Regions from separate parts of the Halomonas sp. 113 genome, predicted to be linked through region 2. Evidence: predicted binding sites of a transcription regulator. Region 2 holds the regulator's gene; each other region holds the start of a gene.
The links. The regulator FNR, encoded in region 2, switches genes on or off when oxygen is low (the NO sensors DNR and NnrR bind a similar motif). The targets are predictions, from matches to a motif close to TTGATNTANATCAA.
Positions count from the first base shown of each region.

Region 1: a site for FNR is predicted at 5,795-5,808, ahead of YERSI8AC_RS17375 (DUF2933 domain-containing protein). Genes of this name have one in related genera too.
Region 3: a site for FNR is predicted at 6,254-6,267, ahead of YERSI8AC_RS11505 (ribonucleoside triphosphate reductase). Genes of this name have one in related genera too.

Region 1 covers NZ_LR881453.1:3,670,474-3,678,598, forward strand. The annotation lists gene YERSI8AC_RS17345 (TniQ family protein) at 1-63, opposite strand, end outside; partial or broken gene YERSI8AC_RS17350 (ISL3 family transposase) at 1-699, shown strand, start outside; gene YERSI8AC_RS17355 (heavy metal translocating P-type ATPase) at 722-3,034, opposite strand; gene YERSI8AC_RS17360 (hypothetical protein) at 3,027-3,485, opposite strand; gene YERSI8AC_RS17365 (APC family permease) at 3,513-4,850, opposite strand; gene YERSI8AC_RS17370 (hypothetical protein) at 5,071-5,415, opposite strand; gene YERSI8AC_RS17375 (DUF2933 domain-containing protein) at 5,456-5,662, opposite strand; gene YERSI8AC_RS17380 (IS5 family transposase) at 6,204-7,148, opposite strand; gene YERSI8AC_RS17385 (hypothetical protein) at 7,210-7,719, opposite strand.
Region 2 covers NZ_LR881453.1:3,894,537-3,902,661, reverse strand. The annotation lists gene YERSI8AC_RS18480 (sodium:solute symporter family protein) at 1-325, opposite strand, end outside; gene YERSI8AC_RS18475 (DUF4212 domain-containing protein) at 332-592, opposite strand; gene YERSI8AC_RS18470 (DUF294 nucleotidyltransferase-like domain-containing protein) at 1,301-3,148, shown strand; gene YERSI8AC_RS18465 (DNA polymerase III subunit epsilon) at 3,154-3,807, shown strand; gene ttcA (tRNA 2-thiocytidine(32) synthetase TtcA) at 3,918-4,838, shown strand; gene fnr (fumarate/nitrate reduction transcriptional regulator Fnr) at 4,831-5,577, opposite strand; gene hemN (oxygen-independent coproporphyrinogen III oxidase) at 5,662-7,095, opposite strand; gene YERSI8AC_RS18445 (sulfite exporter TauE/SafE family protein) at 7,174-7,866, opposite strand; gene ccoS (cbb3-type cytochrome oxidase assembly protein CcoS) at 7,863-8,108, opposite strand; gene YERSI8AC_RS18435 (heavy metal translocating P-type ATPase) at 8,105-8,125, opposite strand, start outside.
Region 3 covers NZ_LR881453.1:2,456,946-2,465,070, forward strand. The annotation lists gene hmpA (NO-inducible flavohemoprotein) at 1-678, opposite strand, end outside; gene YERSI8AC_RS11480 (NnrS family protein) at 944-2,155, shown strand; gene YERSI8AC_RS11485 (DUF4870 family protein) at 2,228-2,704, opposite strand; gene YERSI8AC_RS11490 (Rrf2 family transcriptional regulator) at 2,832-3,278, opposite strand; gene YERSI8AC_RS11495 (anaerobic ribonucleoside-triphosphate reductase activating protein) at 3,398-4,147, opposite strand; gene nrdD (anaerobic ribonucleoside-triphosphate reductase) at 4,218-4,382, opposite strand; gene YERSI8AC_RS11505 (ribonucleoside triphosphate reductase) at 4,427-6,178, opposite strand; gene YERSI8AC_RS11510 (U32 family peptidase) at 6,316-7,263, opposite strand; gene ubiU (ubiquinone anaerobic biosynthesis protein UbiU) at 7,273-8,125, opposite strand, start outside.

The DNA of each region.
Region 1 (8,125 bases), 220 kb from region 2:
TTTGCCGTCCCAGGCTGCGGCAAGGATGCCATCCAGGCTTTCAGCGCCTTCCTGGCGGCCCATGGCGGCGACCCGAATAATGTGGTCGAGGTCGTCTGCGATATGTCGCCAGCCTTCCTTAGCGGCGTGACCGAGCACCTTCCCAAGGCCGAGGTAACGGTCGACTGGTTCCATATCGTACAGACCTTCACCAAGCGGCTGGACGAGGTACGCAAGAAAGAGCGCCGGGAGCAGGGGCACCCCAAGTCGCTGCGCTGGGCCCTGCTGAAGAACCTGGATAACAAGAACCTGACACCCAAACAGCTTTCGGCGCTCCAGGAGTTGGTGGCCGATCAGAGCGCCACGGCCGATGCCTGGGTGATCAAGGAGAAGCTACGCTGGATCCAGAAGGCTCCAACGCCCAGAGCGGCTCGGTGGCGCATCACGAACTACCTCAAGGTCATGCAGGCGGCGGTGTCTGAAAAGCCACTGCTGAAGCCGATGGGGAAAGCCCTGGCGACGCTTGAGCGGCACGCCGACGCGGTGGTCAGACGCTGGCTCTCGGGACTGACGAACGCAAGACTGGAAGGAATGAATGGTCTGTTCCAAGCGGCTCGGTCACGAGCACGTGGCTACCGGAACGAGGCCAACTTTATCGCCATGATCTACCTGATTGGCAGCCCGGTGGGCCGCCTATTCGATCAGGCCAAATCCACGTGAAGTGACGAAGAACCAGATATTGTTACTTAATAGCAATCATCCTAAGTCGTAAAGCATTGCCAATCACGCTCACTGAAGAGAGTGACATCGCCGCCGCCGCGATAATCGGTGATAACAGCATACCTGTGAAGGGGTACAAAATCCCTGCGGCAATGGGGATGCCTGCCGCGTTGTAAGCAAAGGCAAAAAAGAGATTTTGGCGAATATTACGCATGGTGGCTTTTGAGAGCTTATGCGCCGTGGCAATACCGGTAAGATCTCCTCGCAGTAGAGTAACCCCAGCGCTTTCTATCGCCACATCGGTGCCGGTTCCCATGGCAATGCCGACATCCGCTGTAGCCAGCGCAGGTGCATCGTTCACGCCGTCGCCGGCCATGACAACAATGCGCCCTTCATCACGGAGACGCTGAATCACTCGGCCTTTATCCTCTGGAAGCACTTCAGCTTCGACCTCATCAATGCCTAGCCGACGTGCCACAGCGTTGGCGGAGGTGCGATTATCGCCTGTCAGCATCACCACTCGAATGCCGTCAGCCTGGAGTGAACGAATGGCTTCTTCGGTGGTTTCCTTGACCGGATCGGCAATGGCGAGCAGCCCAGCTAAATTCCCGTCGATGCTCGCAAAGATGACAGTAGCACCGTCGCTGCGCAATTGATCGGCATGTGTGTCTTGAGACTGGGTGTTAACGCCCTCGCTTTCCATCAATAGCCGGTTGCCCAGGGCAATACGCTTGCCATCTATCTGGCCTATAACGCCCATGCCATTGGGAGCCTCGAAGTCCAACGCTTCTGTTAATTTTACCTCTGCCTCTTTAGCCTTTTCGACTATTGCATGGGCCAAGGGGTGCTCGCTGCCTCGCTCAAGACTAGCTGCCAAGCGCAAAAGCTCCGATTCAGCAATGCCTTCAGTGAGAATCAACTCGGTCACTCGTGGTTTGCCTTCGGTAAGCGTGCCGGTTTTGTCGACGACGACGGTGTCGACCTTCTCTAGACGTTCAAGAGCTTCGGCATCGCGAATCAACACGCCTAACTGGGCACCGCGCCCTACACCGACCATAATTGACATGGGGGTAGCAAGACCTAGCGCGCACGGGCAGGCAATGATCAGAACACTAACCGCCGCAATAAGGCCAAACGCCATCGGCGGGGTAGGGCCCCACAATGACCAGGCGATGAAAGCCACAACAGCAATGAGAATAACGACGGGTACAAAGATGCTGGCGACTTTGTCGGCAAGCCCTTGAATGGGTGCGCGGCTGCGCTGGGCGCTGGCGACCATTTGCACAATCTGCGACAGCATCGTGTCCTGGCCCACCTTGTCAGCGCGCATGACAAAGGATCCTTGACCATTGATGCTGCCGCCAATGACGCCATCGCCGACTTCCTTTTTCACCGCTAGTGGTTCACCGGTAACCATGGATTCGTCAACGTTGGAGCGACCTTCCATCACTTCGCCATCTAATGGCACCTTATCGCCGGGGCGCACCCGGAGACGATCCCCTACCTGAACCTGGTCAAGAGAGATATCTTCCTCATTGCCCTGATCATCAAGGCGTCGAGCGGTAGCAGGCGCCAAGTCGAGCAGAGCACGAATAGCGCCAGAGGTTTTTTCACGAGCGCGTAGCTCTAATACTTGTCCCAGTAAAACTAAAACGACAATCACTGCCGCTGCTTCGAAATAAACGGCCACCGAACCATCGGCTTGACGGAAGGCGTCGGGAAAGATGCCCGGTGTGAGGGTGGCCAGCAAACTGTAGAGCAACGCGGTGCCGGTACCGATCGCGATTAGCGTGAACATATTAAGGCTGCGATGCACTAGCGAACGCCATCCGCGTACAAAGAATGGCCAACCTGCCCAGACGACTACCGGCGTTGCCAGCAGCAGTTGAATCCAGTTAGAGGTTTGCTGGGAAATAAAATGCATAAGGCCAAACACGTGGCCACCCATTTCTAGGGCAAACACGGGGAGGGTCAGTACTAGGCCGATCCAGAAACGCCTGGTCATGTCCTTGAGTTCGTCCGAAGGGCCGGTGTCAGCAGAGACGGTCTCAGGTTCCAGCGCCATGCCACAGATTGGACAGTCGCCTGGGCCTTCTCGTCGAACTTCTGGGTGCATCGGGCAAGTATAAATAGACCCCGAGGGTACTGACGCTTGTGACTGTTTGCTTGGCTCAAGATACGCATCAGGCTTGGCAATAAACTTTTCCTGACACTTTTCTGAGCAGAAGTACCAAGTCTTACCCGCGTGATCGGCACGGTGGCGGGAGGTATGGGGATCAACGTCCATGCCACAAACAGGGTCTTTCACCTTTGTCTCGTTATGGTCTTCAGACATCGTTCATTCTCCCCGTTTGGCGAACAAGGCGCATGGCTTCGTGCTCTTCAAGTGCTAAAAGGGAATCTAAGAGCTCTTTAGCCTCAGGAATTTCCGCTTTGCCAACGAGGGTTCGATAAAGGTTTATCGTTTGTTCATGGAAATCAAAAACCTCTCGGCAAATGTCGTCAACACTTAGCGTGGAATAGGGCGCATCGCAGGTACGATGCGTACGGATAGGTTTATGCTCCAAATAGTCATAAACGTAGGTTTTTAATGCTTTCGCGTCAGCAGTCTGTTCAAAGCGCGCCACAACGCGCTGCATTTCCGCTTCCTGTGCAGCTAAGTAATTGAGCAACATGCGAGCGCGCTCTTCTTCGTGTATATCGGCGCAATGAGCAAGGCAAGCTGCAAGATGCTCGTGTAACTGACGGGTCCAATCGATCAATTCACCAAAGGTTCTAACGTCCATTTGGTACCTCCTATAACGCTATTAACGTTAATGAGTGTGAGAGTGCTCGCTATCGTTTGAAGCGTCGCGTTTGGATAGGAAAATCCATTCGCCGAGTAAAAGAGTAGCCATTACTACGCCAGCAACGATGAGCACCATGGGGTCCGAGATGGCTTTTACCCATAAAAAGCCGATTAACACGACAGCATCTAGTAGTATGGCAATGCTAGGAATAACAGGATTAGCCCCCACTCTGTCCTTGAGATGACGAAGCACACCCCAGTGGATGGCCATATCCATGATCAGGTAGAAAATGATGCCTAATGCTGCGATGCGGCTCAGGTCAAAAAAAGCGGTGAGCACTAAGCCAAATACGATGGTGTACACCAGTGTATGCTTTTGTACACTGCCGGGCATGTGGAAATGGCGGTGAGGAACCAGCTTCATTTCTGTCAGCATGGCGAGCATGCGTGAAACGGCAAAGACGCTGGCGATGATACCGCCCGCCGTTGCCAACATGGCGAGAATGACGGTAAACGCAACTGCCGCTTCACCCAGTGCGGGACGGGCAGCGGCGGCCAGGGAGTAGTCTTGGGTTTCGATAATTTCAGGCAAAGATAGGTTGCTGGCAACGGCAAAACCGACAAGGGCATAGATCACCACGCATAGCGCAATCGAGATCGTGATAGCTTTGCCAAGATTCCGCTTAGGATCTTTAAGCTCCGAACCACTATTGGTAATCGTCGTGAAGCCTTTAAATGCCAGTATGCCGAGCGCCGTAGCACCTAAAAAGCCCGTTATCGTAGGCGTAGGTGCATCGTTGCCAGCACCCATTTCGATGGAGTCGGCAATAAACACGCCGACAATACCAAACACTATAATGCCACCTATTTTGATAAATCCGAGCACCGAGGCGACGGTCTCGATCAAGCGGTTGGCGGATAAATTGATCAAAAAGGCTATTAGCAGTAAACCAACCCCGAGTAGGGGCACAAATAGTGAACGATCCCCCAGGTCAAACAACTCAAGCGTGTAGGAACCAAACGTTCTCGCCAAAAAACTCTGTGCGATCACCATGGAAAAATACATCAGGAGGGCATGAAAGGCGGTGGGAAGCGTCGGGCCATACGCTTTCTGTAAATACATGCCAATCCCACCTGCTGATGGGAAGGTATTGGACATTTTAACGTAAGAATAAGCGCTGAAAGAGACAATGACGGCAGCGGCCAGAAAGGCTAGAGGAAATAGCCGACCAGTCATTTCGGCCATTTGGCCGGTTAGCGCAAAAATACCGGCCCCAATCATCACGCCGGTGCCTAATGCAACGGCACCGACCAACGAAAGACTGTTTTCTTTATATTGTGGCGTTCTATCCTGCCCAACCATGAAAGCGACTCCTTGTATTAACGGCAACCACAGCAGCAATAACTGCCGAGGACTCCTGTGCGGTGTTTTTTGATGCTATATAAATTAAATATAGAACCTATGTGCAGCCACATGGCAAATGACTAACGGAAGGTCTGATTTTGCGAGGCCACAGGCAAGCAGCTCTTACCCTAAACTAGCTAGTCTTCCTCCTGGTTGTGTCATGTAGCCGTTATGACTATTAATGACAGCTCCAAGGTTCCTGTTTAGCGTTGTCTTTAACGTTCTGATCGACGAAACGGTAATACTCCTTCTTAAAGCGGTTCCACCGATCAGCGCTGACCTGTATGTCATGGAGCTTGAGAATTTTTTCAACGTCATCGATGCAGAGCCTCAGCGCATCGTAAGCAAGGCTGATATTTCGGTTTTTCTCGTTGTAGACCACCTTATCCATTCCATAGAGTCGGTCGATATCTGACAGCGCTTCTTCAATGCGTTTGGATTTACTAGGCTTGATTTTTAAATTCCGAGTCACCAGTGTGTTTTTGGAAACACCCAAGCGGTGCTCTTGTTGTGTCGTTTTCATGGTCTTTCTCCCAGGCGCGTACATGTATATATAGAGTGGTTCAGTCCTTGTCTATTTTGTCCTTATGACCGCCGTGGTGTTTATGCATGAAAATATGCATCAGTGGGCATGCTGCCAAAAAGAGGAAAGGTAAGAACTGAAATAGGTGGAGACGGTGCTCGCTTCCAATCAGGTATCCCGCCCAAATGACAAACCCAGCAAGTGGCACCCACAACATCAGCAAACGACTACTTGTACTGTTACTCATAATCACCTCAGTAACTCGCCCAAAGAGCCAACAGCAGTTAAGGCCGTTGGTTTGGGAAAAATCAAATAAATAACCCCAATAACATCATGGATGATTTGTCTGAACGCAACCTGAACAGCATCGGAGGGAAATATGATCCTGATCAAGCGCCTCGCAAAAAGTAGGCGATAATTACCCAAGCGGTATCCATAGCCTCATTCCCATCATCATTAGGTTTTCGGTGAGCGATACAAAGCTTAATGGGTATTACTGTTGCCGACACAGGCGCACTTGAGCTCACGTTTATCGAGGTATATCGCTTTAAAGACAGAACCTGTCACACGGTGCCAACGAATAGCGCCAGTGGCGCAGCCAGCCAGATAAGCGTATCGGCCAGCAATTAGTAGCTTCGGAAGTATCTAGGGAAGGTCTGAATAACTGCCGATATTCATCAACGCTTACTTGAGCCGACAAAAAATCGAAAATTCAGACACTCTTCTCCCTTTCTTTGTGTATTTTTGCCCCTTTCCCGCTCATTGAGCGGGAAAGGGGCGCAATCGCCCTATTCCCATAGGTATTTCTCACTGATCAGCAGGTTGCTGAACGCCGCCAGCAAGTGCAGGCGCTGAGTGTTTTTGGCCAGTCCACGATAGCGAGCCTTGCCATAACCAAAAACTTGTTTGATGTACCGAAAAGGGTGCTCCACCTTGGCACGGATACTGGCTTTGATGTTTTCGACTTTCTGTCGCCTGGCATCTAGCTTCTTGCGGGTGCCAAGCCGTTTGGCAATATACCAAGAGATATCGTTGCGGTGCTTGTGCTCGTCGCGTTTTTGAATACCCAGGTAACCGGCATCACCGAAGACGCGTTGCTCTTCACCGTGAAGGAGCTTATCGGCAGGCACAATGTCATGGACATTGGCAGCCGTGGTCTCGATGCTGTGAATCAACCCAAGCTTATCGTCGACACCTATATGCATTTTCATGCCAAAGTGCCAAGAGCTACCTTTTTTAGTCTGGTGCATTTCCGGATCGCGCTCGCCTTTTTTGTTTTTGGTGGAACTAGGCGCAGAGATGATAGTGGCATCGACAATGCTCCCTTCGCGCAGCATCAGGCCATTTTTCTCTAGGTGGTTGTTCACTTCCTGGAACAGCACCTTGCCAAGGCCGTGGTGTTCCAGAAAATGGCGAAACTTGAGAATCGTGGTTTCGTCCGGCAATCGGTCTAGTTTCAAACCGGCGAATTGGCGCATGGACTCGATCTCGTAGAGGGCGTCTTCCATGGCCGGATCGCTCAGGTTGTAAAACAACTGCATGCAATGGACGCGGAGCATGGCAGACAACGGATACGGAGGCCGCCCGCTCTCGCCCTTGGGGTAATAACGGGCTATCTTCTTCTCCAGCTGCGTCCAGGGGATCAGCTTGTCCATCCGCTCCAGAAAGAGTTCGCGGCGAGTCTTTCTCTTCTTGTTCTGGTACTCGGCTTCGGAGAAGGTGATTTGATCCATGGCAGCACTGAATCCTATGCAGTTGACGATAGCCGTATTATCACTGATGGCAGTGACTTTTTCAGAGCTTCCCTAATACGGCCAAGTGGCGCCGAGCCTCTACTATCCAGTTAATCATGAGAATAAAGGACTTTCCTGATTGTTCCAAAAAAAATCCATCAGGATACACTAACGAAGTTCTCATATTCTTATTGAACTCTTCAAGCGCGGCAACAGCATATCGTATAGTTTGATCAGCACAGTGCTTTTTAAAGTTATCGCCTTCAAATTTATATTGTTCAAACTCTACAGACTGATATAGCTGCCGATCTTTTAAACGGATATCAACGATACTTTTCTCAAGCTGAGCCAAGTATTCAGTTCGCCCCTTATGATCCAATATATTTAAATGCCTAAAAGTCTGATCTATAACTTCATGAGCATGACGCTCCAACTCCTGGCAGGCACTATACATAAACCAGACAGCATCTGGACGCTTAGGGGGCCAGTTCTCGTCCCCAGACGCCCCATCACCCGTTAGTTCCCGCGATAAATCACCCGTAATATTTAGCTCTATTCCATCCCCACTCATAAAACACCACCTAATCATTACCAAAGTTCAAGCAGACCAAAAATCAATGCGAACTAGAAAACTCTTTATTCAGCCTTAGACGCATCCACCCAATCAATTCAGAGCAGCTCCTCAAGTGACTCACGGCTCATGACTCACTAAAAAAGTCAATATCACTGCTTATCTAAAAAACTGTCGCTTAGCAGACAGTATGAAAAAGCCAAGACTTTTCGCAATCATATTTTCGTCAACTTCTTCAGTGGCGAGGATGCTTATGGCCAGATCGCTAATAAAACCAGAGCAGGTAGCAGAGCAGTTTGGTATGAGCCTGAGCTGGGTATACGAGCACAAGCAAGACATCGGATTCGTTCAATTTGGGAGCGCTGTGCGCTTTGATCAGCAAGAGGTTGAGGAGTACGCTAGGAAC
Region 2 (8,125 bases):
CGCCGATAAAGTCAGGCACGGTGAACTTACCAAACTTACGCAGGTAAGGTGCTAGCAGCATCGCGAGGATAACGTAGCCACCAGTCCAGCCCATCAGGAAAGTAGAGTTGGCGTAGCCGCCTGAGGCTAGCAGGCCCGCCATGGAAATGAACGATGCAGCTGACATCCAGTCCGCTGCGGTGGCCATGCCATTGGTGATCGGGTGAACCCCGCCCCCCGCGACATAGAAGTCTTTCGTTGAGCCGGCGCGCGCCCAAATCGCAATGCCTATATACAAGGCAAAAGAGGCGCCGACGAACAGTAAGTTAATTGCAAACTGGCTCATACCGGCTTACTCCCCAAGGCCAAATTTTTGATCGAGCTTGTTCATCTTCCAGGCATAGAAGAAGATCAGCACGATAAACGTTAGGATTGAGCCCTGTTGTGCAAACCAGAAGCCAAGATCGGTACCGCCAACCGGAATACCGGCGAGCAGCGGGCGAAAAAGGATAGCGCATCCGTAAGAAACAAATGCCCAAACAGCCAGGCATCCGAAAATTAAGCGGACGTTTGCTTTCCAGTATTCAGCAGCGTTGGTTTTGTCATCTGCCATTGTGTTGCTCTCCACTTGTGATTTTTAAGGTTGGGAAAGTTCACGAGGAATAGCGTGTGACCCATCAGGGCAATCGCACGTCTAAAGCCACCCTATCGATAGGAGTGGTGAGTCAGCTTCTGTTAGCACATCACCTTATTATTCGATATGAAATGTCGAGTTAGTTAGTGACGTGCGATTACCCTGCATGACTCATTGTTAATACTGGGCAATAAACGTCAAAAAATAAATCCCAGACTTTGGTATCAATAAACGACGAATTGGCTTTTGGTAAGATGCATGTTATTGAAAATACGAGTTTTTAGAGGCTGTTTAAGCGAATTTTGTAGGCGTTTGAAGAGCTATAGGACGATAGTCTAGTGAGCAAATAAAAGCAGTTATTGGCTACTTTAAATACATGTCCTGGGTTTTGCCGGAAGCACGGTTAGTAAGTGTCGATACTTTGGTCGTGTATCAAAAGTCGCTTCGACTTTAGCGTGATAGCTAAAGGTATAACAACGTTCTACTTGCTACTTGGGAAGTGAATCCTTTATACCCGTACAGCCACCTTCATATAATAATCGATAAACGTTTTTGAAGCGCTGGAGTAGGTCAGTTTATGTGGGTCAGTATCGAATCACGATGTTTATTTGTTATTTCTTATGTCTGCTTGCTCGCCATTAGGCAAAAAACGGTTAGTCGCAGTCTCGTTTAATGAGGTCATACGCCATGGTCGATGTGGATCTATCCCAACTGCCGTTTACGCTCCTTGACGATGAGGGGCGTGACCACATTCGTCGTGGCATTGACCTGGCCTATTTTGATCGTGACGAAATCATTTTAGAGACTGGCCAAGCGGGTGAGTTCGTTTATCTGATCCATAAAGGCGAAGTGGCGGAAATCGATCCTACATTGCCCTCATCTACCGCGCGTATTGGTCACTACACGGCAGGGGACCTGTTTGGCGCGATCAGTATTCTCAACGGTAAAAGCCGCTACCGCTTTAAGGCTGAACAGGAGTGCCTGTGTTACCTAATGCCTAAAGCACTGTTTCAGCAGCTGTGTCGCCACTATCCTGATTTCAGCAGTTTTTTTCGCCAATCGCTGACCCATAAGGCGCGCCTGATGACCGAAAAGCGCGCCGAAGGTGGCGTCACCATGTCAGGCTTTATGCTGGCCAAGGTAAGCGAGTGCATGCGTGCGCCACTGCTGATGGCAGCGACGACCGATATCGCTAGCGCTGTAAAACAGCTCAACGAAAGTCACGCCGACAGCCTGCTGGTGTCGACCCAGGACGACACCCTCGGCATGGTGACCAAAACCGATCTGCTCAACGCCTTAGTGCTAAAGGGCAGCGCGGTAACATCATCGGTGGATAAGATCGCCCATTTTAACTTGGTGACCGTCGCACCGGATCAGTACTTATTTGAAGTATTGGTGCTGATGACCCGCCATAAAGTGGCGCGGGTGGTAGTGATGGAGCAAAACGTCTTGAAAGGCGTTGTAGAGCTCACCGACGTGCTTAGCTACTTCTCAAGCCGCAGCTATGTGGTGAGCCTGCAGATCGAGCAGGCGACCAACTTAGAGGCGCTTTCGGCTGCCAGTCAGCGCACCCCGGAGCTGGTCAAAGCGCTGATGGCCCAGGGCGTTAAGCTGCGCTTTGCGATGGATCTGCTTGCGGCACTAAACGGCCGTATTATTAGCAAGGCCTGGGAGTTCACTGTCGATAAGCGCTATCACGAGCAGAGCTGCATGATGGTGATGGGCAGCGAAGGGCGCGGTGAGCAGATTCTAAAAACGGATCAGGATAACGGCTTGATTCTTGCCGATGAAACCCAGTGGCCTGATCTTGCCAGCCATATGCAAACGCTCACCGATACCCTGATTCAGCTTGGTTACCCGCCGTGCCCCGGCAACATTATGGTGTCTAACCCCGAGTGGGTGGCCACGGTATCCCAATGGAAAGGTAATATTGCCAAGTGGGCCAGGGAGCGTGATGGCGATAGCCTGATGAAGCTGGCCATTATGCTCGATGCTCATGGCGTGGCGGGCAACCCGAGCTTGCTTGAGAGCGTGCGCGATGAGCTGTTTGAACGCTGCTCGGGCGATGAGCTGCTGCTTTCCTATTTTGCCCGCACGGCGCTGCGCTTTTCGACGCCGCTGACGCTGTTTGGTTCGCTGAAAAAGCCTCAGCACGGTATCGATATCAAGAAAGGCGGTATTTTCCCTATCGTGCACGGTGTCCGCACCATGGCGCTTGAGCGGCGCATCAAAGCCACCTCGACGTTTGATCGCTTGGATGCCCTGGTTACTGACGGCCGGTTGGATCGCCGTTTTGCCGATGACCTGGGCGAAGCGTTGGCGCTCTTTTCTGAGCTGCGCCTCAAGCAGCAGCTAAGTACGCTGGAAACTTCTGCGGATGCGAAAGAAACTAACGCCCAAAGCAGCAGACGCGCTAACCGTGTCGTGGTGCAGAACCTCTCTTCCCTGGAGCGCGACCTGCTGCGCGAAGCGATGCATATTGTCAAAGACTTTAAGCAGCGGCTTTCCCACCGTTACCATTTGGAGTATTCGTGAGCGGAATGCGGCTGTTAGATCGACATGTGACGCTATTTAGCGGCTCGCTGCGCACCTTGTTAAGGCGTGAAAGTGACCGGCGTCGTTGTGCAGACTCCCCCTATGCCTGGCTGTTTCAGCCCTATATGGGCGAAGAGCTGGTGGCACTCGCCTGCACCGCAACGCCCACGCAATCATCACCTGTGATCAGCGTGGCGGCAGTGGTGCTGAGCCATCAGCAGGTGCATACCAGCCGCGCTTTTGTGATCACCCTTGGCAGCGCGAAGCAGCCCGCGAGCGCAACGCTGCGCCGTCATCACTTGCTGTGCGAGGCGGGGGAGATACTGCTACCAAACAGTGATAACTTGAGCGCGCTAGTAGAATTTATCGGCAATCGGCCCATCGTTGGCTGGCAGTTAGAGAAGCGCATTGGAGCATTGAATGCACTGCTCAGTAAGCGGCTGAATTTTGCCCTGCCCAACGCCCAGGTCGATGTGGCAAAACTGCATCAGCGCCAACTGCGCCGTTTGCACCCGGAGGTCGAAGCGCCCAGCAGCTTCGCCCAGGCGTTGGCATGCTGGCAAGTACCCGTCATGGGCAAGCAGAGTGTGCTTGGAGAGGCCACCGCCAGCGCACTGCTGTATATGCGCCTGCAGCGTATTATGGCGCAGGCTGCTTAGGGAGGAGCGACGAGTAGTTGGGTCAAGGCGAAGAGTGTTGTTAGAATAGCGCCCAATTATTTATTTGTAGCGCCTCTTCTCTTCACCATACCCTCGGCAGTGCTTATACCATGCAATCTCTTGATCACTTTGATCCTGCTCACCTTGATACGGTTGGAGCCACCCCAGCTAACGCTGAGCACGACCAGCCTGAGCTGGCTGATGCGAAGCAGAAGCGTGAATTTAACAAGCTGCAAAAGCGTCTGCGCCGAGAAGTGGGCAATGCGATCATTGATTACCAAATGATCAATGAAGGTGATCGCGTAATGGTCTGCCTCTCCGGTGGAAAGGACAGCTACACGATGCTGGAGATTTTGCGCAATTTGCAGCGCAATGCGCCGGTCAATTTTTCGCTGGTAGCGGTCAATCTGGATCAAAAACAGCCGGGTTTTCCCGAGCACGTATTGCCTGCGTATCTGGATAAGCAGGGCGTGGAGTACCACATTGTCGAGCGCGATACTTACTCGGTGGTAAAAGAGAAAACCCCGGAAGGTAAAACTACCTGCGCGCTTTGTTCACGGCTGCGGCGCGGCTCGTTGTATGGCTTTGCCGAAGAGATTGGCGCCAATAAGATAGCCCTGGGCCATCACCGGGAAGATATTCTCGAAACGCTGTTTCTCAATATGTTCTTTGGCGGCAACCTGAAAGCGATGCCGCCAAAGCTGCTATCCGATGATGGGAAGAATATCGTTATTCGGCCGTTGGCCTACTGCAAAGAAGCGGATATTGCTGAGTTTTCGCGGCTGATGGAGTTCCCAATCATTCCCTGCAACCTGTGCGGCTCCCAGCCTAATATGCAGCGTCAGGTGGTCAAAGAGATGCTCGCCGAGTGGGACAAAAAGTTTCCCGGCCGCCTGGAGAGCATGTTCAAGGCTGTCACCAACATTTCCCCTTCCCAGTTGGCTGACCGCAGCCTGTTCGATTTTGAAGGCCTTGAGGCCAAGCAAGCAGAGCTACTGGCGGGGCGTATCCAAGCCTTTAACGTCAGCTAGCTGTTTGTTCTTCCTCTTCGGCGAGGGTAATCAAGCGCGGCATATCGAGAATGTTGACCTCTCGCCCGGAAACCGCCACCACGCTTTGTTGCTGAAAGCGGCTTAAAATGCGGCTGACGGTTTCCACCGCTAAGCCCAGGTAGTTGCCAATATCGGCCCTCGGCATTGAGAGGCGAAAGCTGTAGGGCGAGTAGCCCCGGCGACGAAAACGATCCGAAAGGGTAATCAAAAAGGTGGCCAGCCGTTGATCGGCGGTTTTGCGCGAGAGTAGGCGCATCATGCGTCGGTCATCGCGTAACTCTTTGCTCATGCTCCGATACAGCTGGCCACGTAGCTCAGGGATCTCTTCTGAGAGCAAATCCAGGCGGTCAAAAGGAATCTCGCAGACCGTGGTCGTTTCCAGGGCGATAACGCTACCGGGGTAATGCTCTTCGTCAATGCCATCCAACCCCACCAATTCACTAGGCAGGTAGAAATTGGTTAGCTGCTCGCTGCCGTTACCTTCGGCGGTGACCTGTTTCAAACTGCCCGAACGGACTGCGTAAACGCTGGTAAAGGTGTCGCCCTGACGAAACAGCGGCTCGCCTTTTTTGAGTGGTGCACGGCGACGAATAATAGCGTCGAACTGCCCCATATCGTCCAGCTCAAGGGCAAGCGGCAAGCACAGAGAACTCAAGCTGCAGGTTTGGCAGCGAGTTTCGTGGAGTAGTGAGCGACGACGGCTCATGGGTTCCAACATGCGTTGCTCCTTGAGTGGGTCACACTTATCAATTAGAAAATCCTTACTTATTATAGTCGCTTTAGCATGCCTGCAATAAGGTGATTAAACAATCTTAGAATACCGTTGTCCCGTTTGCCCGGAAAGGTGGGTATCAAACGCCATCGCTATATGGCGAATCAGCAGCCGCCCCATCGGCGTGGCGTTAAGCTGATCACCGCTGCGGGTCAGCAGGCCATCCTGTTCGGCGCTCTGCAGGCGCTCGAGCGCTGGCGCAAAGTAGCGGGGGGCATCGATGTTCCAGCGTTGACTAACGGCGGCCAGGTCAATGCCCATATCGCACATCAGCCGCTCAATCACATCCCGGCGGATCAGGTCGTCATCACTTAAGCGTATGCCACGCACGGTGGCAAGCTGCCCCTGATCCAGCGCCGCTTCGTAGCGGGCCAGATCGCTAGGATTCTGCGCATAGACGTCATCAATACGGGAAATCGCCGATACGCCAAGCCCGATTAAGTCGCACTGAGCATGGCTGGAGTAGCCCTGGAAGTTGCGCTGCAGCGAGCCTTCGCGCTGGGCAATAGCCAGGCTATCGTCAGGGCGGGCAAAGTGATCCATACCGATATGCACATAGCCAGCTGCGGTGAGCATTTCGATGGTGGTGCGCAGAATCGCTAGCTTCTCTTCTCCGCCTGGCAAGTCATCGACATTAATGCGCCGCTGCGGGGCAAAACGCTCGGGCATATGCGCGTAATTAAACACAGAAAGGCGCGCCGGGTTGAGCTCGATCACCTGGCGTAGGGTGTTGGCAAAGCTCTTTTCAGTCTGAAATGGCAAGCCATAAATTAGGTCGAGATTGAGCGAGCGAAAGCCCAGGCGATGCGCCTCCTCCATCAGCGTTTCGGTAAGTACCCGAGGCTGGATACGATTAATCGCTTTTTGCACCAGTGGACTTAAATCCTGAACGCCCAAGCTGATGCGATTAAAGCCGAGGGATTCGAGATGGCGCAGCGTAAACACATCCGCTTCGCGAGGATCTATTTCAATCGCGTAATCGCGATCAGCAGACGACGAAAGACCAAAACGGGCGTCCAGGCGATCAATCAGGTCACCCATCTGATTCAAGCTGAGAAAGGTTGGCGTGCCCCCGCCCCAATGCAACTGCTCCACCGGTCGTGATGTATCCAAATGGCGTGCGGTCAGCACCATCTCGCGGTCAAGCCGGGCTATATAGGGCTCGGCAAGGGCAGTGTTTTTGGTAGCGATTTTATTACACGCGCAGTAGAAGCAGATCTTGCGGCAGAAGGGCACATGAACGTACAGCGAGAGCGGACGCTTACTGGCATTGCTACGCTCCAGCGCCTGGGTCAGGTCGCCAGGGGTAAATTGGTCGTGAAACGATAGCGCTGTTGGGTAGGAGGTGTAGCGTGGGCCGTTGGTGTCGTAGCGACGCAGTAACGCTTCGTCCCACACCGGCTGCATAGGGGCTGCGGCAGCAGCGGGTGCAAGAGGCAAGGCAGCAGGGGTATGAACGGGCATGAAGGGGCGCTCCGACGTTAGGATATGCCGCTAGCCTAACCCGTGGTGAGGAGGTAAATGTTGAGCCACGTCATGCTATTAGAGGTTGTGTACCGAAAGTGTCCACAGTTGCCACAGCGCAAAAGCGATAATTGTCAGCGCTGCCACGCTGCGGGTCGCGGGGTGACGTATCAAATGGCTGAGCTGGCGGGCAGCCAGGCCAGTGGCAAGCAGCGCAGGTAGGGTGCCAAGCCCAAAGGCGCCCATGAGTAGAGCGCCCTGAAGCGGGTCGGCAATCGCTAAGCTCCAGGCCAACATGGAGTAGACCAACCCGCAGGGGAGCCAGCCCCAGAGCGCTCCCAGGGCGAAGGCTTGGGGAATATGCACTACGGGCATCAAGCGACGCCCCACGGGTTCGATAAAGCGCCATAGTCGCCGGCCAACGGCCTCCACTTTGAGCAGCCCTTTCCACCAGTTGGCGATATACAGTGCCATTAAGATCAGCATCAGCGCGGCAAATATCTGCAGCAGCAGGCGTGCCGTAGCAGAAAGGGAAAACAGCGTGCCTAGCAGTGCCACCAGCGTGCCTGCGCTCATATAGCTAACAATGCGGCCTGTGTTGTAGCTGAGCAGCAGGCCTCCCATGCGCGCCGGATGACGCATGCTGGGGGGAACTGCAAAGGTGAGCGCGCTCATAATGCCGCCACACATACCAATGCAGTGGGCGCCGCCCATCAAGCCAAACACAAACGCCGCCATTAGCGGCGGCAGATCAAGCCCCGTTGGATTCATGGCCGAGGCTCTTGGTCGTCGGGTGTGTCTGCCGCTGATGGTTCGGAAGATTTTTGCTTTGCCTGCTGATGCTGGCGGCGCTGCTCAGGGCTAAGATCGTTTTCATCCTCATCAAATAGAATGCGGTGCGCTGGGCCTTCTAGGTCATCGAACTGATCATTTTTCACCGCCCAGAAAAACGCCCAGACGGCGAGGCCCAGCAAAATCAGGGAAAGCGGGATCAGCAGATAAAGAATCGTCATGCGGCCACCGGTGTTGA
Region 3 (8,125 bases), 1.4 Mb from region 2:
CTGTTCTTCGCGTTTGATCGAGATTCGATAGCTTTGGCCATTTGGCGTGTCTGAGAGGCTGTAATGCCGATAAACCAGCTCGCCATTAATGGTTAGACGTACACCGATATACTGACCTGGCTCATGGTCAGCCACACGTCCTCCATCCTCGGGCTCAAGGATAAAAGAGCGAATTACAGCACTTTCCTGATGGGTACTGGCAATCTTGAAACGGCGTGTGCCGCGCCATCCCCCCGGGCGCTGCTCAAACTCACGATAGCGCTGGTCTTCGAGGTCAATTAACAGGGCGGCAAGCTCGTTATATAGAGCGCCCCACGCATCGGCGATTTCCGGGGTGACGGCGTCACCCAGCACTTCGCCAATCGCTGCCAGCAGGCATTCACCGACAATAGGGTACTGCTCGGGAAGAATCCCTAGCGAGACGTGTTTACTGACCACAATATCCAGAGTAGCACGCGCCTGAGCTGGATTACTGCGTAGTTGCACATAGGCCAACACGGCGTTGGCCAGGGCACGGGGCTGACCACCGCTTTGCTGATGAACCTCATTAAAGAGCGGCTTGACCTCTGGGTAGCGGGTAAACATCAGCGGATAGAAGCGCTGTGTAATCGCATTCAGGTGTTCGGCCACGACGGGAGCTGTCGCGTTGATCAGCTTTTCCTGTTCATGTGTTAGCACGGATAATACCTCAATCGTTAAGATTCATTGCAAATGCATCTTAACGCCAAAAGCGATAAATACCAACCATCAAGGGGCTTTGTTAAGGAGAGGGGGCTGCTAGTCATTTGAATAACAAGGCCTGAAGACAATGCAAAAGCGTCTGTCATTGAGTGACGAAGTAGCTTATTTGAGCCTATAAGATGCATTTTTGATACTTGTCATGGTTTTTGTTATTAGCCTGACGCACAATGCAAATCCAAGTAATTCAGTGGGGTATTATGCTATGGCAACCATCACCTCTTCCCAGTCTGCCTCCAAGCTCAAGCAACTACCGTTGCTGCGTCTGGCTTTTCGGCCCTTTTTCCTGTTGGCCGCGCTGTTCAGTATTTTATCTCTACTGGTATGGCTGGGCTTTTGGCATGGCAATATTTTGCTGCGCCCTTATGGCGGCCTGGTGTTCTGGCATCAGCATGAAATGTTGTTTGGTTTTGCCGCAGCAGTGATCGGAGGGTTTTTGCTTACCGCTGTACGAAACTGGACAGGCTTGCCGAGCTTAAACGGCGGGCCGCTATTGGGACTGGTGGTGTTATGGCTATTGGGTAGAGTGCTGATGGCTTTTCCCATGGATTTGCCAGGATGGCTGCTGCTGGCGGTTGACCTTGCATTTCTTCCAGTGGTCGCCATTACTATGGCGCGTCTGGTTATTACCGCAAAGCGTTGGCGCAACTTGATCTTTATACCTGTGCTGTTGCTGTTTGCCACGGCTAACCTGGCGATGCACTTAGGGGTGATGCAGGGTGACGCCGAGCTGATCCGCCAAGCCGCCTACTTGGCCGTACTGTTAATCACACTGATGATGACCGTAGTGGGCGGACGTGTGATTGCCATGTTCACTGCCAATCGTTTGGGCCGCACCAAACCTGAACCTATTGCTTTGCTCGAAGGAGTGACGCTGTTGAGTACGGCTGGCGTAGTCGTGCTGCAACTGGTCATCATGTTGGGGGTTGCCATTCCTGCTTTATTAATGGGGGGAGTGATGCTCTTAGCGGCGTTGGCCAACACTGTTCGCATGGCGCGTTGGGGTGGGTTGCATAGCTGGCGTGAACCTTTACTTTGGGGGCTGCACGGCAGCTACGCCTGCATTCCGCTAGGGCTTGTCATGTGGGTCTTGGCACTCATGGGGCTGATGCGCGTTGAACTTGCCGTGCACGCCCTGACCATTGGTGGCATGGGCACCATGATGCTGGCCATGATGGCCAGAGTTTCGCTAGGTCATACGGGCCGCCCCATACGCACTTTGCCCGGTATTGGTGTGGCGCTGGGCTTAATGCTAATAGCCGCCTTGGTGCGCTCACCCGTCTTGGCGCTATTTCCCCAGATCACCCACTGGACCTATACGCTGAGCATCATCTTCTGGTGCGTTGCCTACGCAATATTCGTCGTGCACTACACTTGGCCGTTGATGCAGGCGCGAGTCGACGGTCAGGATGGCTGAACGAATAATAGATGGCGCCTGCATCCGTCCGGATGCAGGCGTATTAAAACCATTGAGGTATTCAAACGCTCATTAGCGATCAGCCAGGGTGACCCGGGCACCGCCAAAGGCAAGACTGCGTGGGTTAGCCACTGGACGGTTGTTGGTGAGGCGGGTAATACCTACCCCGCAACGGCCCACCATCCAGATCAGGCAGGCTGTAAAATAGAGGTAGCCCAGAGCCCAGGGGGCTACTGCCGGTAGCCCGATCCAGCCCAGTAGATGCCAAATGGCAGTGAACAACACCCCGCCTAATAGCCCTAACCAAAACGTTCTAATCTGAAACTGCAAATGGGAAGCGACCCACTCCTCGGCATCGTTTCTTTTCATGTGGGCAATGAGTACCCCTATGGGGGCGGTGACCACCGCTAATACGCTACCCAGAAAGAGCATATAGACAACGATAGCCGCGCCACGCCCGCGGCTTTTCTTAAACGTATTAGAGGAAGTCGACGTTGAAGTGGCCGCGGAGTGAGATGCGGAGGGCATGGATGATGGGGAGATAGCCATAGAAAACCTCATTCGGCAAAGTGGGAATCATTAATAGCGCGTTAAAATGCATTTTTAATGCATTTATTGTAGAGCAACTATGCAGAATTTCCTTAGCTGAAATTAATAGGGTTGTTTCTAGTGATCGTCAGACATTGACGGTGGGGATACGCATTAGTCCTGCCAACTGCGGGTAACGATTGGACAACACATCTGCCAAAGTATAGCGGTCAAGCACCTCCAGAAACGCTGACAAGGCTTCGTTTAGAATGGGCTGGAGCCGACACGAGGGAGTAATGATGCAGTTGTTATCGCTATGAAAGCACTCGACTAGCTCCATGCCATGTTCCATTTCGCGCACGAGTTTACCCAGCACGATAGTAGCGGGGTCTCGCGTGAGCAATAGGCCACCGTTCTTGCCCCGAATAGCGGTAACGTAGTTCTTCTGGCTAAGCTCCTGAACGACTTTCATCAGGTGATTGCGAGAAATATCAAAGGTCTCTGCGATCTCATTGATAGTAGAACGCTCTTCGCCTTTCACGGCGAGGAAGATCAACACGCGTATTGAATAATCGGTGAATCGAGTGAGATGCATGGAGTGTGCTTTGCTCCGAGAGTAATCCAACTGTAAAAGAAACATGTTGTATGAACGTTCAGTAAGTTGCAATCAGAACATGGGGGTACTAATGCTGACCTGAGTCAAGAAGGAAAGCGTTATTGCCTTAGCTCAAGCTGGTCAAAGTACGGTTTCAAACGGCTTACCAGCGCATTCATCTGAGCTGTAGATGGAGTATTGGCAACTGGCTGAGAATAGGTGGGATCGAAGCATTGCTCGCTGCGGGCCACCTGCAGCGCATAGTGGCGTACCCCACAGTCGGCAAGACTCAGTGCCAGGCGTTCCACATCGGTAAGCTGAAAATCTTTCCAGTGAATGGTGGTACGGCACTCGAAATTGAGTCCGCTGTCGAGCAAAGCCTCCAAGCTACGGGCATGCAACTGCCAGATGCCGGGACGGCCGCAGATGCGGTCAAACTCTTTTCCGCGTCCTTTTACATCCAGCCCCACCCAGTCAAGGTGCGGTAATAGCTGGGTGAGGCGGTCAGGATAAGGGCCGGCGGTATGTAGTCCCACCTTAAAGCCCAATGCTTTCACTTCCTTTACTGCATCGGACAAACCGGCATTCAGGGTGGGCTCACCACCGCTGAAAACCACCGCTTCCAGCAGGCCTTGCCTGGTGCTCAGGAATTCCCGTATCGCTTGCCACTCCTGGGGTTCACCTCGGCGCGACGGGATCATGTTGGGATTGTGGCAGTAGCCGCAGCGTAGCGGGCAGCCTTGGAGAAAGACAACACACGCCAGATGATCGGGATAATCCAGTGTGGTCATGGGCACAAGGCCGGCAATCGGCAGCCGAACCGAAGATAATTTAGTTGTGATGTCGTCAAGTGTCGTCTGCATAGCCATAGTGATATCCCCCTGCTGGGGCGCCTGTAGCCAGACCCCCCAGCTGTCGTTAGAGAAAAGTGAGGGCTAGCTACCGAGAGGCGGCGGCTTCAGTAAAATGGCGTCGCTCCTGGTGTTCGGCACGTTTGCCGATATTGAACTGACTTACCGGGCGGTGGTAGCCCATGACGCGGGTCCAGACTTCGCAGCGCTGGCGCTGCTCAGTGGGCAAGCTAGCATATTGAGAGGTTTGCATTAGCGTGTTCCTTAAACGAGTTGAGAAAAAGTGAGGCAAATGCCTCAAGCCGTGGCGGCGTCGATTGCGCTCGCCGTTTTTGCCCAAAGTGCTTCGTCGCACTTGGGGCAGAACTCATGTTCACCCGACAGGTAGCCATGCACCGGGCAGATCGAAAAGGTGGGTGTGACTGTGAGGTAGGGTAAGCGAAAGTGAGAGAGCGCCGTTTTAACCAGCTTGCGACAGGCGGAGGCCGAGGTAATCCGTTCGCGCATATAGAGATGCAATACCGTGCCACCGGTGTAGCGAGTCTGTAAGGGGTCTTGATGGCTCAGTGCCTCAAAGGGATCATCGGTATGACCCACCGGCAATTGACTAGAATTGGTGTAGTAGGGCGCCTCGGGTGTACCGGCTTGAAGAATGTCAGGAAAGCGCGTCAGATCCTCCCGGGCAAAGCGGTGAGTGGTGCCCTCTGCCGGGGTGGCTTCAAGGTTATACATGTGGCCGGTCTGTTCTTGAAATTCGCGCATCCGCTCCCGAACGTGGTCAAGAAGATCCAGTGCCAGCTGTAGCCCTTGGGCGTCGGCGATATCGCAGCGATCCCCAGTAAAGTTGCGCACCATTTCGTTGAGCCCATTCACACCCAGAGTAGAGAAATGATTGCGTAACGTGCCCAGGTAGCGCTGGGTAAAGGGGTAGAGCCCCTGATCCATTAGTTGCTGAATGCGCTCGCGCTTGAGTTCGAGGCTATCGCGCCCGAGCGACAGAAGGCGATCCAGCTCGCTGAACAGCCCGGCCCGGTCGCCGGCAAAGCGGTAACCCAACCGGGCACAGTTGATCGTCACTACTCCCAACGATCCGGTTTGCTCCGCACTGCCGAACAGACCGTTGCCGCGTTTGAGCAGTTCACTCAAATCAAGCTGCAGGCGGCAGCACATGGAACGCACCATGTGGGGTTCCAGATCCGAATTGAGAAAGTTTTGAAAGTAGGGCAGTCCATACTTGGCGGTCAGTGCGAAGAGCCGCTCGGCGTTGTCGCTTTCCCAGTCGAAATCATGGGTGATGTTATAAGTGGGTATCGGGAAGGTGAACACACGCCCGTGGCGATCCCCGGCCTCCATGACTTCCAAATAGGCCCGGTTGATCAAGTCCATTTCAACCTGCAGTTCGCCGTAACTGAACGGCTGCTCCTCTTCGCCGATAACCGGTACCTGATGGCGCAAGTCGTCGGGGCAGACCCAGTCGAAGGTTAGGTTGGTGAAGGGCGTCTGGCTACCCCAGCGCGAAGGTACATTTAGGTTGTAGATGAATTCCTGAAGCGCCTGCTTAACCTGCGCGTAGGTCAGGCCGTCCTTGCGCACGTAGGGTGCCAGATAGGTATCGAAAGAGCTGAAGGCTTGTGCCCCGGCCCACTCGTTCTGCAAGGTGCCAAGAAAATTAACCATTTGCCCCAGGGCACTTGAAAGGTGGCGGGGCGGGTGGCTTTCGGCTCGTCCCGGTACCCCATTAAATCCCTCTAGCAGCAAAGTACGCAGCGACCAGCCGGCGCAATAGCCGCACAGCATATCCAGGTCGTGAATATGCAAATCACCTTCCCTATGAGCTTCCCCCACGGTGTGGGGGTAAATCTCATCGAGCCAGTAGTTGGCTATCAACTTGCCCGAGACGTTGAGGATTAAACCGCCCAATGAATAGCCCTGGTTGGCATTGGCGTGAACACGCCAGTCGGCGCGTTGGAGGTACTCATTGACCGTCGAGGCGACGTCAATATGATGCTTTGCTACCTGAACGCTTGTGGAGCTTTTCACCCAATTCACCTATATATGCTAGATTTAATAAAAATAAATACTATATATGGTGTTAAAGGGTAAGCGTTCAGGATTTTGCAATAAATGACCCAGGTCAAAAATGGTGGGGAAAAATAGTAAGGCGTGGTGGCGCCTAGGCTATTGTTTTAGCCGGTCATCGTGCGGGTGTTATCCATACCCGGTCGGCCATACCAGTAACCGTCGCAGATTTCAGCATCCACCAGTGTCAAAGGATCGGGCGTAGCTAACCTGCCGTGGCGGGACTGATCGAAAGCCTTGACCACCTCGGCCATGCCTTCCGCCCGTGGGCTGAGACGTGCCACTGATACCCCCATATCCGCCATGACCATAAGTTCATGGCGCAGATCCTGGCAGGCGCTGGAAAGGGTTTGAATACCGTTCAGGGTAAAAACATCCCGGGACTCTTGTGAACGTAGCACCAAGCCTTCGGGGTACTTTTGGCAGACGAACTTGCAGCGGTCTTTGGGTGTTTGGTGACGCCGGGCGGTAAAACAGCGTGACGACCAGGCCAAGGGGAGATGCCCGTAGGCGAATACTTCGCATGGGTGGGGAACGCCTGCCTGGTGGCAATCGTTAATAAGTTTGGCTAAGTCTTGCTGTGACATTTCCACCGGCGCTTGCCAACGCCGCATGCCGGCACGGGCCATAACGCCCAGTGTCGCCGGGTTGTAGAGGTTGAGCGCAGCACCGGCGATGAACGGCAGTCCGGCACTGGAGAGTCGTTGCAGGGCGCTTTGGTCATTGGCCTCGACGATAAAATCACCGTTGTCACACAGCTTGCGCAAGTCACGCAGGTCGGCTTCGGACTCGACCAAGGTCTGGCTGGCGAGTACTACCTGCTTGCCCGCCTGGCTGAGCTCGCGCCCAATGCCTAGCCAGTCGTCCAGTTTCATATCGCGGCGCCGCGAGCAGACGGTTTCGCCCAGGGTTATAATCTCTACCGGCCAGTCGGCCGCCTCGCGGTAGAAGTCGGCGTAGCGTTGCCGAGTCCAGTAAAAAAGCACCGGCCCGAGGGAGAGTTGCAGAGGGCCGGTTGATAAGGTCGGTGATAGGGGAGGTGTAGTGTTCGGCATAGTAGGCTCCTATTTCCAGCGGCGTTCGTAGGCGCCTAGGGTAGTGATGGCACCTTCGGAAAGCTCGGCAAGGCCTGCCATCCAGGCGGGTTCTGGATCAAAGCGCTCAGGCTGAGCCTCTAGGCGGTTGAGCGCCTGGCGCCAGATCCCGGCCACTTTAGAGACATAGGCGGGGCTGCGCTGACGACCTTCAATTTTGACGGCGCTAATACCCAGGTCGCGTAGCTCCGGCAATAGCTCCAGGGTATTGAGGCTGGTGGGTTCCTCAATGGCGTGATAGGTCTCGCCCGCCACCTCGAAGCGACCCTTGCATAGGGTGGGGTAGCCCGCGCGCTCGCCTTCGGCGTAGCGGTCGATAAGAACATTGTTAAGGCGAGACTCTAAGCCCTCTGGCGTTTCTTCCCAGCGGACATGAGCCGCTGGCGAGCAGACGCCCCGGGTATTGGGCGATTCGCCGGTCAGGTAGGAGGAGAGATAGCAGCGTCCTTCGGCCATGATGCACAGGCTGCCGAAAGCGAACACCTCCAGTTCTACCGGTGTTTGCTTGGCCAGGTCGCGTACCTGAGTGATTGACAGCACCCTTGGCAGTACGGCGCGCTTGATGCCGAAATGCTGGTGGTAAAAGCGAAGCGCTTCATGGCTGGTTGCCGAACCCTGCACTGAAAGGTGCCGCGAGATCTCGGGGTGATGGCGAGTAGCGTAGTCGAGCAGTCCCATATCGGCGAGAATCAGCGCATCCACGCCCAGTTCGGCGGCCTGGTCTACGGCCCGAGTCCAGTGTTGCCAGCCATCGGGCTGGGGATAGGTATTAATGGCGCAAAAAACGCGTTTGCCATGTCGGTGGGCGTAATCGATCCCCTCG